Regions from separate parts of the Streptomyces sp. NPDC056479 genome, predicted to be linked through region 2. Evidence: riboswitches for the same ligand, from Rfam matches in the RefSeq annotation. Region 2 holds a riboswitch; the other holds the start of a gene.
What was found. A riboswitch is a leader RNA that binds a small molecule or an ion and turns the genes downstream of it on or off. The one in region 2 is predicted to bind S-adenosylmethionine.
Positions count from the first base shown of each region.

Region 1: it holds a riboswitch for S-adenosylmethionine, as region 2 does, so the genes downstream of both, thrC (threonine synthase) here and ACFQ6S_RS31320 (aminotransferase class V-fold PLP-dependent enzyme) in region 2, are expected to answer to the same signal.

Region 1 covers NZ_JBHTRZ010000006.1:469,040-476,503, reverse strand. The annotation lists gene ACFQ6S_RS25595 (trehalose-6-phosphate synthase) at 1-918, opposite strand, end outside; gene ACFQ6S_RS25590 (glucosyl-3-phosphoglycerate synthase) at 1,014-1,958, opposite strand; SAM riboswitch class I at 2,132-2,301, shown strand; gene thrC (threonine synthase) at 2,320-3,606, shown strand; gene ACFQ6S_RS25580 (ubiquitin-like small modifier protein 1) at 3,653-3,928, shown strand; gene ACFQ6S_RS25575 (cold-shock protein) at 4,381-4,587, shown strand; gene groL (chaperonin GroEL) at 4,966-6,588, shown strand; gene ACFQ6S_RS25565 (NADH:flavin oxidoreductase) at 6,878-7,464, shown strand, end outside.
Region 2 covers NZ_JBHTRZ010000008.1:501,539-509,002, forward strand. The annotation lists gene ACFQ6S_RS31305 (rhomboid family intramembrane serine protease) at 1-79, shown strand, start outside; gene ACFQ6S_RS31310 (Lrp/AsnC ligand binding domain-containing protein) at 76-357, shown strand; partial or broken gene ACFQ6S_RS31315 (glycerate kinase) at 392-931, shown strand; gene ACFQ6S_RS31320 (aminotransferase class V-fold PLP-dependent enzyme) at 886-2,268, opposite strand; SAM riboswitch class IV at 2,413-2,529, opposite strand; gene trpD (anthranilate phosphoribosyltransferase) at 2,601-3,665, opposite strand; gene ACFQ6S_RS31330 (cytochrome bc complex cytochrome b subunit) at 3,801-5,438, opposite strand; gene ACFQ6S_RS31335 (Rieske 2Fe-2S domain-containing protein) at 5,435-6,484, opposite strand; gene ACFQ6S_RS31340 (c-type cytochrome) at 6,481-7,293, opposite strand; gene ACFQ6S_RS31345 (heme-copper oxidase subunit III) at 7,374-7,464, opposite strand, start outside.

The sequences.
Region 1 (7,464 bases), on a different contig from region 2:
CCGCTCGCGCCACTCGGGGTGGTCGTCGAGCAGCTGCCGGTACGCCAGCAGGCCGCGCACGATGTTCTTGGACAGCTCGGTCCGGTCGACCCGCACGATCGTCCTGCGGGCCGCCCCGTCCGCGGTCGTGCCGATCTCGCGGCGCAGCACGGCCATCCGCTCGGCGACATCCGTCTCGTGCGAACGCGCCCGCAGGAAGTCCGCGTCCGCCCCCAGCCCGTGCACCCCGACCCGGGTGCCCCCGAGCCCGCCGGCGATGTCCGCGCAGCACGCCTCGAACGCGTCCGCCCAGCGCCGGGTGAGGAACCCCAGCCGATCCGCGCCGAGCATCCCGCGCAGCACCTGGCCCGCGATGTCGCCGGGCAGCATCCGGAAGTACTCGGGCGGCGCCCACGGCGTGTGCGAGAAGTGACCGATCCGCAGGTCAGGGCGCAGCTCGCGCAGCATCCCCGGCACCAGCGTCAGGTGATAGTCCTGCACCAACACCGCCGCCCCCGGCCCCGCCCGCCCGGCCAGCGCCTCGGCGAAGGCGCGGTTGTAGGTCTCGTACGAGGCCCACTGGCGCCGGAACTCCGCGTCGAAGACCGGCTCCAGCGGTGTCTGGTACAGCATGTGGTGGACGAACCACAGGACCGAGTTCGCGATGCCGTTGTACGCGTCGGCGTGCACGCCGGCCGGGATGTCCAGCATCAGCACGCCGTCCTCGCCGACCCCGCGCCGCACCGCCTCCCGGTCCCCGTCGGACAGCGCCGAGCACACCCACAGGGCGCCCGCCTCCGGCCCGATCGCCGACAGCCCGGAGACGACTCCGCCGCCGCCCCTCTTGGAGTGCAGCGAGCCGTCGTCGCGCACCTCGTACGAGACCGGGCCGCGGTTCGACGCGACGAGCACCTTGGCAGCACCCTGAGTGGAAGCCATACGCCTCAACCTAGCCCGGCCCGGAAACGCTCAAACGTACGGTTCCGCTCAGTGGGCGGCACTTGTACCCCCTGTATACGGCCGGTTTCCGGCGTTTACGCGACCTTCCGCGTCGCATACTCGGCGATCTCCACCATCGGCGGCCGTTCCTCCGTGTCCACGGAGTACGTACGTGGCTCGAACCCGTCCTCGCCGCGCTCGAACTGGGTCAGCGAAGGCCGGACCAGATGCCCGCGGGCCAGCCTCAGCTGGGCCGTGCGGTAGATCGCGGCGGACATCCGGCCCAGGGCCTGTCCGTCCTGGTGGCGGTGCTTGCGCACCCCCACGTCCACCTGGGCCAGCGCGTCCAGGCCCACCAGATGCAGGGCGTCGACCAGCATGCCCAGCTCGACGCCGTATCCGACGGGGAACGGCAGCTGCTCCAGCAGCGACCTGCGTGCCGCGTACTCGCCGCCCAGCGGCTGCACGAAACCGGCGAGCTGCGGCCAGTGCATGTTCAGCAGCGGGCGCGCCATGAGCTCGGTCACCCGGCCGCCCTGTCCGGCCGCCGAGCCGAGCGGGCGGTCGTACATCGCCTTGACCAGATCCACGCCGGGGTCGGTGAGCAGCGGGCCGACGATGCCCGAGACGAAGTCGGAGGAGAACTCCCTGAGGTCGGCGTCGATGAAGCAGACGATGTCCCCGCTCGTCACGAGCAGGGAGCGCCAGAGCACCTCGCCCTTGCCGGGGACGGCCGGGAGGTGCGGGAGGATCTCGTCCCGGTGCACCACCCGAGCGCCCGCCGCGGCGGCCACCTCGGAGGTGCGGTCGGTGGATCCCGAGTCGACGACGACGATCTCGTCGACCAGCGGAACCTGCCGGACCAGGTCATGGGCGATGATCGCGACGATGTCGCCGACCGTCTCCTCCTCGTTGAGTGCGGGCAGCACCACGGAGACCGACTGACCCGTACGCTGCTTGGCGGCCAGGATCTGGTGCAGCGGGCGATCGGCAACGGACCAGGAGCGGCTGTTCAGCCAGCGGTCGACTTCTTCCAGCACGGTCGGCGGCTCCTCACTGTCGGGATGCGTGCCCGTCGCGTCAGCGGCAGAATCATCGCAGTCATCTCGCGGTTCGGACGGCTCTCTCAACTGTCCTGGCGTTCGGTTACAGTCTTGAACAACGCGGATGACCATCGCATGTCCGAGGTCGACCGTCGTCCACAACCGAATACCGCTCATCCAGAGGGGCAGAGGGATACGGCCCGATGAAGCCCCGGCAACCCTCCAGTCGGTTCTCGTAGATCAGCGTCGATCGTCACCGTTGATCGTCTCCGCGAGGCTCCCGGCTAGGGAAGGTGCCAAATCCGTCTCACGACGAGATGCGTCGTGAGGAAGATGAGGAGAAAGGGCCTCGCCTCACATGGCTGTGCAGACTGTTGCAAGCACCACCGACTCCACCGTAGACCTCGGTCCCGCCGCGGCGCTGTCCTGCCGCGAGTGCGGTCACCGGGTCCCTCTCGGCCCGGTCTTCGCGTGCGAGGAGTGTTTCGGCCCGCTGGAGATCGCGTACGACTTCTCGGCCTATGACGCCGAGGAGCTCCGCAAGCGGATCGAAGCGGGCCCCGCGAACATCTGGCGCTATGCGCCCCTGCTGCCCGTCCCGGCCGACGTGGCGACCAAGCCGAACATCAACCCCGGGTGGACCAAGCTCGTCCAGGCCGACAACCTCGGAGCCGAGCTCGGCGTCGACGCCGGCAAGCTGTTCGTCAAGGACGACTCCGGCAACCCGACGCACTCCTTCAAGGACCGCGTGGTCGCTCAGGCCATCGAGGCCGCGCGCGCCTTCAACTTCACCACCCTCTCCTGCTCATCCACCGGCAACCTCGCCGGTGCGGTGGGCGCCGCCGCGGCCCGCGCCGGCTTCCGGTCCTGTGTGTTCATCCCGCACGACCTCGAGCAGGGCAAGGTCGTCATGGCCGCGGTCTACGGCGGCGAGCTCGTCGGCATCGAGGGCAACTACGACGACGTGAACCGTTTCTGCTCCGAGCTGATCGGCGACCCGGCCGGCGAGGGCTGGGGCTTCGTCAACGTCAACCTGCGGCCGTACTACGCCGAGGGCTCCAAGACCCTGGCGTACGAGATCTGCGAGCAGCTCGGCTGGCAGCTCCCCGACCAGCTGGTCGTGCCGATCGCCTCGGGCTCGCAGCTCACGAAGATCGACAAGGGGCTCCAGGAGCTGATCAAGCTCGGGCTCGTCGAGGACAAGCCGTACAAGATCTTCGGTGCGCAGGCCGAGGGCTGCTCGCCGGTGTCGACGGCGTTCAAGGCCGGCCACGACGTGGTCCGCCCCCAGAAGCCGAACACCATCGCCAAGTCGCTGGCGATCGGCAACCCGGCCGACGGTCCGTACGTCCTGGACATCGCCCGCCGCACGGGTGGTTTCGTGGAGGACGTGACGGACGAGCAGGTCGTCGACGCGATTCGGCTGCTCGCCCGGACCGAGGGGATCTTCGCGGAGACCGCCGGTGGAGTGACCGTGGGTGTGACGCAGAAGCTGATCGAGAACGGTGTGCTGGACCCGAGTCTCACGACCGTCGTGCTCAACACCGGCGATGGGCTGAAGACGTTGGACGCGGTGGCCGGTACGGGGCTGACTGCGACGATTCGTCCCAACCTGGACTCGTTCCGCGAGGCCGGTCTCGTCTGAGACGCCTGTCCCACCGAACCTGCACACTGACCGGAGGTCACACCGTATGAGCGTCAACGTCCGCATCCCCACCATCCTGCGCACCTACACGGGTGGCCAGGCCGAGGTCGCCGCCGAAGGCGCCACCCTCGGCGAGGTCATCGCCGACCTGGAGAAGAACCACACCGGGATCGCCGCCCGGGTTCTCGACGACCAGGGCAAGCTGCGTCGGTTCGTCAATGTGTACGTCAATGACGACGACGTGCGTTTCGAGCAGGGGCTGGAGACGGCCACTCCCGACGGTGCGGGCGTTTCCATCATCCCGGCCGTCGCCGGCGGCTGACCGAGGCTGACCGAATGACCGATCATTACCTTCGGTAACTCAGGTTACTGAGAGTTCATCGAATTGCCCCCTCCGTGAGAGAAGCGGAGGGGGCAATTCTGTGTGGTTGAGCGAGGTACAGTTGGGGAACGTGCCGCCGATCTCCGAGTCGGTTGCCCTTGATTTCTGCCGTAAGCCCGACAAGAAGTAGCCAAAGTGTGCGGGTTTTTTGCGGCTTTTGTTCCGTATGCCGGGTCCGACTTGACCTGAAGTCAGCGGAATTGTCCCCACATTCCCGACCGGTCGTGCCCGGATTTCTCGTCCGATTGACCTGTTGCAGACGGCAGTTGGGCAGATACATTCAGCCGCGGTCGACGCGTTCCGGCGCACGCCCCCGACCGATGGGGGGTGAGGTCTGACCCGGATCCGCGAAGTGTGGATCTGTGCAAGGGCCAGTAATAGGGGAGTTAGGCATGGCTCAGGGCACCGTCAAGTGGTTCAACGCGGAGAAGGGGTACGGCTTCATCGCGGTCGACGGTGGTGCGGATGTTTTCGTCCACTACAGCGCGATCCAGATGGACGGGTACCGCACCCTGGAAGAGGGCCAGCGAGTCGATTTCGAGATCTCGCAGGGTCAGAAGGGGCCGCAGGCGGACATGGTCCGACTGGCGACCGGCTGAAGCACGCGTCGACTTAAAGCAGCGACGTTCTTCTTCGAAGGGCCCGCACCTCCAGGGGTGCGGGCCCTTCGCCGTGCTCGGGACCTGTCCACGTCCGGGCGCAGTGCCCGGCTCGATCCCTGAGAGCCGCTTGCTCCCACCCGCCACCCGACCACCACCCCTCAACGAGCGCCCGCTTCGCGAGCGCGCCTTGCACTCTCATGGGTCGAGTGCTAATCATTGCGTTAGCACTCTGAAGGTGAGAGTGACAACGAAGGACCGGGTCGGTGAGGCCCGCAGGCCGGGTGGGGCAAGGAACCACAAGGCATGCGAGCCGTCCGTCGCGGGCGCGGGCGCGGTCCGAAGGAATCACCCCCAGTCCTGGAGGGACCACTTCACATGGCCAAGATCATCGCGTTCGACGAGGAGGCGCGGCGCGGCCTCGAGCGCGGCATGAACCAGCTCGCGGACGCCGTGAAGGTGACGCTCGGCCCCAAGGGCCGCAACGTCGTCCTCGAGAAGAAGTGGGGCGCCCCCACGATCACCAACGATGGTGTCTCCATCGCCAAGGAGATCGAGCTCGAGGACCCGTACGAGAAGATCGGCGCCGAGCTGGTCAAGGAAGTCGCCAAGAAGACGGACGACGTCGCCGGTGACGGTACGACCACGGCGACCGTTCTCGCCCAGGCCCTCGTGAAGGAAGGCCTGCGCAACGTAGCCGCCGGCGCCAACCCGATGGCCCTCAAGCGCGGTATCGAGCGCGCCGTCGAGGCCGTCTCCGCCGCCCTGCTCGAGCAGGCGAAGGACGTCGAGACCAAGGAGCAGATCGCCTCCACGGCCTCCATCTCCGCCGCCGACACCCAGATCGGCGAGCTCATCGCCGAGGCGATGGACAAGGTCGGCAAGGAAGGCGTCATCACCGTCGAGGAGTCCCAGACCTTCGGTCTGGAGCTGGAGCTCACCGAGGGTATGCGCTTCGACAAGGGCTACATCTCGGCGTACTTCGCCACCGACATGGAGCGGATGGAGGCGTCGCTCGACGACCCGTACATCCTGATCGCCAACTCCAAGATCGGCTCCGTCAAGGACCTGCTCCCGCTCCTGGAGAAGGTCATGCAGTCGGGCAAGCCGCTGCTGATCATCGCCGAGGACGTCGAGGGCGAGGCCCTGTCGACCCTGGTCGTCAACAAGATCCGCGGCACCTTCAAGTCCGTCGCCGTCAAGGCCCCGGGCTTCGGTGACCGCCGCAAGGCGATGCTGAACGACATCGCCATCCTCACCGGTGGCGAGGTCATCTCCGAGGAGGTCGGTCTCAAGCTCGAGAACACCTCCCTGGACCTCCTGGGCAAGGCCCGCAAGGTCGTCATCACCAAGGACGAGACCACCATCGTCGACGGTGCCGGCTCCTCGGAGCAGGTCGCGGGCCGGGTCAACCAGATCCGCGCCGAGATCGAGAACAGCGACTCGGACTACGACCGCGAGAAGCTGCAGGAGCGCCTGGCGAAGCTCGCCGGCGGTGTCGCGGTCATCAAGGCCGGTGCCGCCACCGAGGTGGAGCTCAAGGAGCGCAAGCACCGCATCGAGGACGCCGTGCGCAACGCCAAGGCGGCCGTCGAGGAGGGCATCGTCGCCGGTGGTGGCGTGGCCCTGCTGCAGGCCTCCGGTGTCTTCGAGAAGCTGGACCTCGAGGGTGACGAGGCGACCGGCGCCAACGCCGTGAAGCTCGCCCTGGAGGCCCCGCTCAAGCAGATCGCCGTCAACGGTGGTCTCGAGGGTGGCGTCGTCGTGGAGAAGGTCCGCAACCTTCAGGTCGGTCACGGCCTGAACGCCGCGACCGGTGAGTACGTCGACATGATCGCCGAGGGCATCATCGACCCGGCGAAGGTGACGCGTTCCGCGCTGCAGAACGCCGCGTCGATCGCCGCGCTGTTCCTCACCACCGAGGCCGTCATCGCCGACAAGCCGGAGAAGGCCGCCGCGCCTGCCGGTGGCGGCATGCCGGGCGGTGACATGGACTTCTGATCGACGTCGGGGGCTTCGGCCTCCGGTTGATCAACGTCCTTGCCGAGGGCGGCACTCCCTGTTGCGACAGGGGGTGCCGCCCTCGGTGTTTTGGCGGGTGGGAGGTGGTTCGTGGTTGCCCGCACAGCTCCCCGCGCCCTGGAGGGACGTCCGCTGCACGCCCCTCACGAAACAGAACCCCCTCCTCGGGAATGCGTGACCTCGCGTGACCGGTTGCTTAAGGTGGTGCAACAATGCGCGTGCACATACTGACCGGTTCAACCGACCCCACTTTCGAGGAGCCCTCCACGTGACCGTCACCGAGCCCGCCGCCTCCCGCGCGGCCCAGATCCTGTCCCGGCCGACCGTGATCAACGGCCTCACCGTCCCGAACCGCATCGTGATGGCGCCGATGACCCGGATGTTCTCGCCGGGCGGCGTCCCCGGTGAGGACGTGCTGTCGTACTACTCGCGTCGGGCCGCCGCCGGAGTGGGGCTGATCGTCACCGAGGGGACGTACGTCGGCCATGAGTCGGCCGGGCAGAGCGATCGGGTGCCGCGGTTCCACGGAGAGGACCAGCTGGCCGGGTGGGCGAAGGTCGCCGAGGGTGTGCACGCGGCGGGCGGCACCATCGTGCCGCAGCTGTGGCACATCGGCATGGTGCGCAAGCAGGGCCAGCCGCCCTTCGCCGACGCCCCCGCCGTCGGCCCCTCGGGTCTGCGCATCGGCGCGGATGAGGCCACCGGCAGGGCGATGACCCGGCAGGACCTCGACGACGTGATCGGCGCCTTCGCCGAGGCCGCCGCGGACGCCGAGCGCATCGGCTTCGACGGCGTGGAGATCCACGGCGCCCACGGCTACCTGGTCGACCAGTTCCTGTGGTCGGGCACCAACCG
Region 2 (7,464 bases):
CGCGTGGGCCCGGTTCGGGCGGCCGACTAGAGTGAAGGCCGCCCCAGCTCCGGCCCCCGAGGGAGAGAACCAGCCGTGATCACCGCGATCGTCCTGATCAAGACCAGCGTGGACCGGATCCCCGAGATCGCGGAGCGGATCGCTTCGCTGGAGAGCGTGACCGAGGTCTTCTCCGTCACCGGCACCTACGACCTGATCGCGATGGTGCGGGTGAAGGAGCACGAGGACCTGGCCGAGGTCATCCCCGGGCGGATCAGCAAGATCCCCGGCGTCGAGGGGACGGACACGCACGTGGCGTTCCGTACGTACTCCCAGCACGACATCGAGGCCGCTTTCGCCATCGGCCTGGACAGCTGAGGGTCCCGCGCTCACGCTCACTCGGATGAAGAGCGCACAGGTCGAGCATCTGTCGGCCGGCCTGGAGAACTGGGCGGACGTCCTCACCCGCGACCTCGGCGCTGCGGGCACCGTCTTGCACCTCGGCCCCGGCACCGGAGCCTCCGGCGGTCTGGGCGCGGGCCTCGCCGCCCTGGGCGCCCGCCTCCTCCCCCGCTTCGACGTCCTCCTGGACCACCTCGACCTCGACACCCGCCTCGCCCGCGCCGACCTGGTCGTCACCGCCGAAGGCGCCCTGGACCACCAGACGCCCAAGGGCAAGGTCCCGGCCGAGGTGGCCCGCCGGGCCAAGCTGTACGGCCGCCCGGTGCTCGTGCTGGCGGGCACGCTGGGCGAGGGCGCGCACGAGGTGCCCGGGGTCGACGCGTTCAGCGGCATCCTGCCGGCGCCGATGGCCCTGGCGGAGGCCCTGGTGCGGGCCTCCGAACTCCTCACGGACGCGACCGAACGCGCCCTGCGGATGATCCTGCTGGGCGCCCGGCTACCGGCTCACGCGGAGGTGTCCGGGACGCAACGGCCGTCCTCGGTGCGGTAGTTCCAGCGGGCGCCGTCCGTGACGAGCTCCCTCACGGCGTTCACGAACCGCTCGACGTGCTCGTCGGGCGTACCGGCCCCGAAGCTCACCCGGATCGCGTTGAGGGACTTCTCGCCCGGAGCGGCCTCGGGCGCACCGCACTCGCCCTGGGCCTGCGGGTCGCTGCCCAGCAGCGTCCGCACCAGCGGGTGGGCGCAGAACAGCCCGTCCCGCACCCCGATGCCGTACTCGGCGGAGAGGGCGGCGGCGAAGTGGGAGCTGTTCCAGCCCTCGACGACGAAGGAGATGACGCCGACGCGGGGGGCGTCGTCGCCGAAGAGCGAGAGGACCCGGACCTCGGGAACCTCGGCGAGGCCCGCACGCACCTTCTCGATCAGGTGCTGCTCACGGGCGACGAGTGTGTCGAAGCCGGCCTCGGTGAGGGCCTTGCAGGCGGAGGCGATGGAGTAGGCGCCGATGACGTTCGGGGAGCCGGCCTCGTGACGGGCGGCGCTCTCGTGCCAGTCGACGTCCACTCCCCCGTCCGCACGCCGGGTGACCTTGCGGCTGGCGCCGCCGCCCGCGAGGTACGGCTCGGCCTCGCGCAGCCAGTCGGCGCGGCCGGCGAGGACGCCGGAGCCGAAGGGGGCGTACAGCTTGTGCCCGGAGAAGGCGATCCAGTCGACGTCCAGATCACGGACGCTCACCGGGTGGTGCGGGGCGAGCTGGGCGGCGTCGAGCACGATCCGGGCGCCGTGGGCGTGGGCGGCGGCCGCCAGCTCCCGCACGGGCCACAGCTCGCCGGTGACGTTCGAGGCGCCGGTGACACAGACCAGGGCCGGGCCGTGGCCCCCTTCAATCGACACAGTACGGTCGGCGAGGGCGCGCTCCAGGGTCTCGACGGCCTGGCGGGGGGTGCGGGGCGCGTTGAGGTAGGTGACACGGGCGTCCCGCCAGGGCAGCAGGGAGGCGTGGTGCTCGGTCTCGAAGACGAAGACCTGGCAGTCGGCGGGAAGGGCGGCGGCCAGGAGGTTGAGCGAGTCGGTGGTGGACCGGGTGAAGACCAGCTGGTCGTCGGCTCGGCAGTCCAGGAACTCGACGACGGTCCTGCGGGCGTTCTCGAACAGGTCGGTGGAGAGCTGCGAGAGGTACCCGGCACCGCGGTGGACGCTGCCGTAGTACGGCGCGTAGGCGGCGACGTCGTCCCAGACGCGCTGGAGGGCGGGGGCGCTGGCGGCGTAGTCGAGCGCGGCATAGCTGACCTCGCCGCCCGTGACGAGCGGGACGGTGACATCACGGCCCAGAACGGGCAGCGGGGCACAAACGGACTGAACGGTGGCAGCGGTGGAGACAGACATGGCGAACTCCCGTGAGCGGCATGCGAGTTGAGGGCATGCGGAGAAGAGAAAAAGGGTGTGCGGAGGCGGGGCTCAGCGGCCCTATCGCATTCGCTTGCTCACGGAAGACTCCCTCGAACGACCAGGACCCCTGGTTTCGAGAGGGGCCCGCGCTTGCCGTAGACCTCGCTGCCTACGGCCTGGTCTTCACCCGGGGCACCCCGCCACGGACGGAGGGTTGCCGGACAGTCGGCCGGGGCCTCATGACTGTCACTCATGACCTGGTACAGGAACGTACGTGAAATGATCGTCGTCCCGCAACCCGTGTCCGGATCGCGGGACGACCTCACTGCCTAGCTGTTGCTCGCGGCGACCCAGCGGTCGAGCGTCCGCTTCGCCGCTCCCGAATCGATCGCCTCCGCCGCCTTCGCCATGCCGGCGCGGATCTGTTCCGTCAGCGGCCCGTCGCCCGGCTCCAGCGCCACCAGCGCCGCCGCCGCGTTCAGCAGTACGGCGTCCCGCACCGGCCCCGTCTCGCCATCCAGCAGGCGCCGGGCGACCTCGGCGTTGTAGGACGCGTCGGCACCGCGCAGCGCCTCCACCGGCACCAGTTCGATGCCGACGTCGCGCGGGTCGAAGGTCTCCTCGGTCACCTTGCCGTCGCGTACGACCCACACCCGGGAGGTGGCCGTGGTGGTGAGCTCGTCGAGGCCGTCGTCACCGCGGAACACCAGCGAGGAGTTGCCGCGCTCGGCGAAGACGCCCGCGACGATCGGTGCCATGCGCGGGTCCGCCACGCCGACCGCCTGCGCCTTCACCTTCGCCGGGTTGGTCAGCGGACCGAGCACGTTGAAGGTCGTCCGGATGCCCAACTGGCCGCGGGCCGCGGCCACATGCCGCAGCGACGGATGGAACTTCACCGCGAAGCAGAAGGTGATCCCGGCCTGCTCGGCGACCTCGGCCACCCGCCCGACCGGCAGTTCCAGATTGACGCCGAGCTTCTCCAGCACGTCCGAGGCACCCGACGCCGACGAGGCCGCCCGGTTGCCGTGCTTGACGACCTTCGCGCCCGTGCCGGCGATGACGATCGCCGACATGGTGGAGATGTTGACGGTCTTCGCGCCGTCGCCGCCGGTGCCGACGATGTCGACGGTCCGCCCCGGCACCTCGATCACGTTCGCGTGCTCGTACATCGTCCGGACGAGCCCGGTGATCTCCTGAACCGTCTCGCCCTTGGCGCGCAGTGCCACGACGAAGCCGGCGATCTGCGCGTCCGTCGCCTCGCCGCGCATGATCAGGTCCATCGCCCACGCGGTGTCGTCGGCGGCCAGGTCGGAGCCGTTCAGCAGACCGTTCAGCAGCAGGGGCCAGGAGCGGGCCGCCGCGGTGTCGCCTCCGGCGGGGGTCACAGCGCTCATAAGCCGCTCCAGGGTCAGATGTCCCGCACTGCGGGACATGAGTCTCAACGAGGTCCACCCTATCCAGCCGCGGGGCACGGCGAAGGGCCCCGTCCGTACAACGGACGGGGCCCTCAACCGTGGCGTGGCAGGCGATCAGTGGTGGCCGTGGCCGCTCGTGATCTCCTTGTACTCCTCGACGGTCGGCTTGGGGATCTGGCCGTCCTCGCTGAAGTACGACTTGCTGAGCTTGGCGCGCAGCTTCTCGGAGCCCTTCACCTTGCGCTCGACGCCGTTCTCGTCGACCGTCGGGCCGATCTCGGCCGGCTGGTACTGCTCGTGCGCGGTGAGCGTGTACAGCGCGTCCTGGCTGAGCGGCTCGTGGACCTCGATGAACTCACCGTGCGGCAGGCGCTTGATGATGCCGGACTCACGGCCGTGCAGCACCTTGTCCTTGTCCCGGCGCTGCAGGCCGAGGCAGATCCGCTTGGTGACGATGAACGCGATGACCGGTCCGGCGAAGAACCCGATCCGGACGAACCAGGTGACCGCGTTGATCGACAGGTGGAAGTGGGTGGCCCACAGGTCGTTGCCACCGCCGACCAGGCCGATCATGTACACCGTGACCCAGGCGACGCCGAACGCGGTACGCGTCGGGGCGTTGCGCGGGCGGTCCAGGATGTGGTGCTCGCGCTTGTCGCCGGTGACCCAGGACTCGATGAACGGGTAGACCGCGATCGCCATCAGCACCAGGCCGAAGAGCACCAGCGGGATGAACACGCCCAGGACGAGCGTGTGACCCCAGAAGTTGACCTCCCAGCCCGGCATGTACCGGACCAGACCCTCGGCGAAGCCCATGTACCAGTCGGGCTGGGCGCCCGTGGACACCTGGTCCGGCCGGTAGGGGCCCATGGCCCAGATCGGGTTGATCTGCGCGATCGCCGCGATCACCGCGATGACACCGAAGACCAGGAAGAAGAAGCCTCCGGCCTTGGCCATGTAGACCGGCAGCAGCGGCATGCCGACGACGTTCTTGTTGGTCTTTCCGGGGCCCGCGAACTGCGTGTGCTTGTGGTAGAAGACCAGGATCAGGTGGCCGACCACCAGGCCGAGCATGATGCCCGGCAGCAGCAGGATGTGGATCGAGTAGAAGCGGGCCACGAAGTCGACGCCCGGGAACTCGCCGCCGAAGAGGAAGAACGAGATGTACGTGCCGACGATCGGCATGGACAGGATCGCGCCCTCGGTGAAGCGGACACCGGTGCCGGAGAGCAGGTCGTCCGGGAGCGAGTAGCCGGTGAACCCGGTGAACATGCCCAGGACGAACAGCAGGAAGCCGAACAGCCAGTTGATCTCACGCGGCTTGCGGAACGCGCCCGTGAAGAACACACGCATCATGTGCACGAACATGCCGGCGAGGAAGATCAGCGCCGCCCAGTGGTGGATCTGCCGGACGAGCAGACCGCCGCGCACGTCGAAGGAGATGTGCAGCGTCGAGCTGAACGCCTCCGACATCAGCTGTCCCTGCAGCGGGACGTAGCTGCCGTGGTACTCCACCTCGTTCATCGACGGGTGGAAGAACAGCGTCAGATACACACCCGTGAGGATGATGATGATGAAGCTGTAGAGGCAGACCTCACCCAACATGAACGACCAGTGGTCGGGGAAGATCTTGCGCATGTTGGTCTTGGCCAGGGAGTAGATCCCCAGCCGGCCGTCCGCCCAGTCGGCGACGCGCTCGCCGGCCGGTGCCTTCCCGCGCGAGCGGGACTCGGTGGTCTCAGTGGTGCTCATCCGCGCTCCCAGAATGCAGGACCGACGGGCTCATCGAAGTCGCCGAGCGCCTCGAGGTAGCCCTCGTCGTTCACGCCGATGCGCAGCTGCGGCAGGGCGTGCCCGGCCGGGCCGAAGATCACTCGGGCACCGTCGGCGAGGTCGAAGGTGGACTGGTGGCAGGGGCAGAGCACGTGGTGCGTCTGCTGCTCGTACAGGGAGATCGGGCAACCGACGTGGGTGCAGATCTTCGAGTACGCGACGATGCCCTGGTAGGACCAGTCGAGCTCTTGCTTGTCCTTGATGTCGTCGGGCTGGAGCCGGACGATCATCAGGGCGGCCTTGGCGATCTCGTTCTGGAAGTCGTGGTCGTGCTCCTCGAGGCCCTCCGGCTTGGCGAAGGTGAGGGAGCCGACCGCGACGTCCGAGGGACGCAGCGGCTCGTTGGTGTTCATGTTGACGAGCAGCTTGCCCTTGGACCACAGCGTGTGGCGCAGCTTGGTCCCGGGCAGCGGGCCGAGGTCACGCAGCAGGACGACGCCGGAGAGCGGGAACAGGGCCAGCGCGCCGAACATCGTGTTGCGGATCAGCTTGCGGCGACCCAGCGCGGACTCCTTGGCGCCCTGCTTGAAGTCGGCCATGACCTTGGCCTTGACCTCGGGCTCCGCCGCGATCGCGTGCCGGTCGTCCGCGACCTCCGCGTCGGACATCAGGGTGCGGGCCCAGTGGACCGCGCCCGCGCCGATGCAGAACAGCGCCGCGCCGAGGGTCAGACCCAGCGCGAAGTTCAGCGCGTTGAGGTGACCGATCGGGAAGACGAAGATCGACTTGTCGTGCGGGATCGCGACGTACGAGGCGATGAAGCCGACGGTGGCCAGCATCGACAGGGTGAACAGCATGGCCACCGTGCGCTCGGACCGCCGGGCGGCCCGCTCGTCGATGTCCTGGACCCGGTGCTCGTGGGGCGGCAGGCCGGGGTCCGCGAAGGGGTGCTTCTCGTCGGCGACCGCTACGCGGGCGTCCTGCTCAGCGGGCAGGTTCTCTTCTGGAATGTCTTGGCTACTCATGACTTCTTGGCCTTTGCGGTCCGAGCGGCGACCCAGATGGCGACCGCGATCAGGGCGCCGAGACCGAAGACCCAGGAGAAGAGGCCCTCAGTGACCGGCCCGAGGCCGCCCAGCTCCAGACCACCCGGGTTGACCGTCTCGTCACTGTTGACCGCATGCAGGTACGCGATGATGTCCTTCTTGTTCTGCTCCGACAGCGTGGTGTCGGGGAAGGACGGCATGTTCTGCGGGCCGGTCTGCATGGCCTCGTAGATGTGCTTGGGGTCGACACCCTCGAGACTCGGTGCGTACTTGCCCTTCGTCAGCGCGCCGCCCTTGCCGGTGAAGTTGTGGCACTGGGCGCAGTTGTTGCGGAAGAGCTCGCCGCCCTTACCGATGTCCGCTCCCTCGGGGCCGTACTGCTCCTCGGTCGGGACGGTCGGGCCGGCGCCCAGCGAGGCGATGTACGCCGCGAGCTGGTCGATCTCGGCCTGGGAGTAGATGTTCTTCTTCGCCGGGACCTGGGCGCCCTGGGAGGTGGCGGCAGGCATGCGGCCCGTCGAGACCTGGAAGTCGACGGCGGCGGCGCCGACGCCTACCAGGCTCGGACCGTCAGAGGTGCCCTGACCATCGGTTCCGTGGCAGCTGGCGCAGCCGACGGTGTAGAGCTTCTTGCCCTCCTCGATGGTGAGGGACTGGGCGGATTCCTCGGCCTGCGCCTTGTCCGCGGGAGCGAACACGGCGTACAGCCCCCCCGTGCACGCCAGCGCGAGGAGTAGGACGACGACCGCCGCCAGCGGATGGCGTCGTCGTGCGGAGAGCTTTTTCACGGATTACCCCGGTGTCAGGATCTTCTGCGTCGATGCTTCTGGTAAGTGCGTTTGTTGAACGCGCGCGGGATCGGGCCCGACTACTTGATCATGTAGATCGTGGCGAAGAGGCCGATCCAGACGACATCGACAAAGTGCCAGTAGTAGGACACGACGATCGCGGCGGTCGCC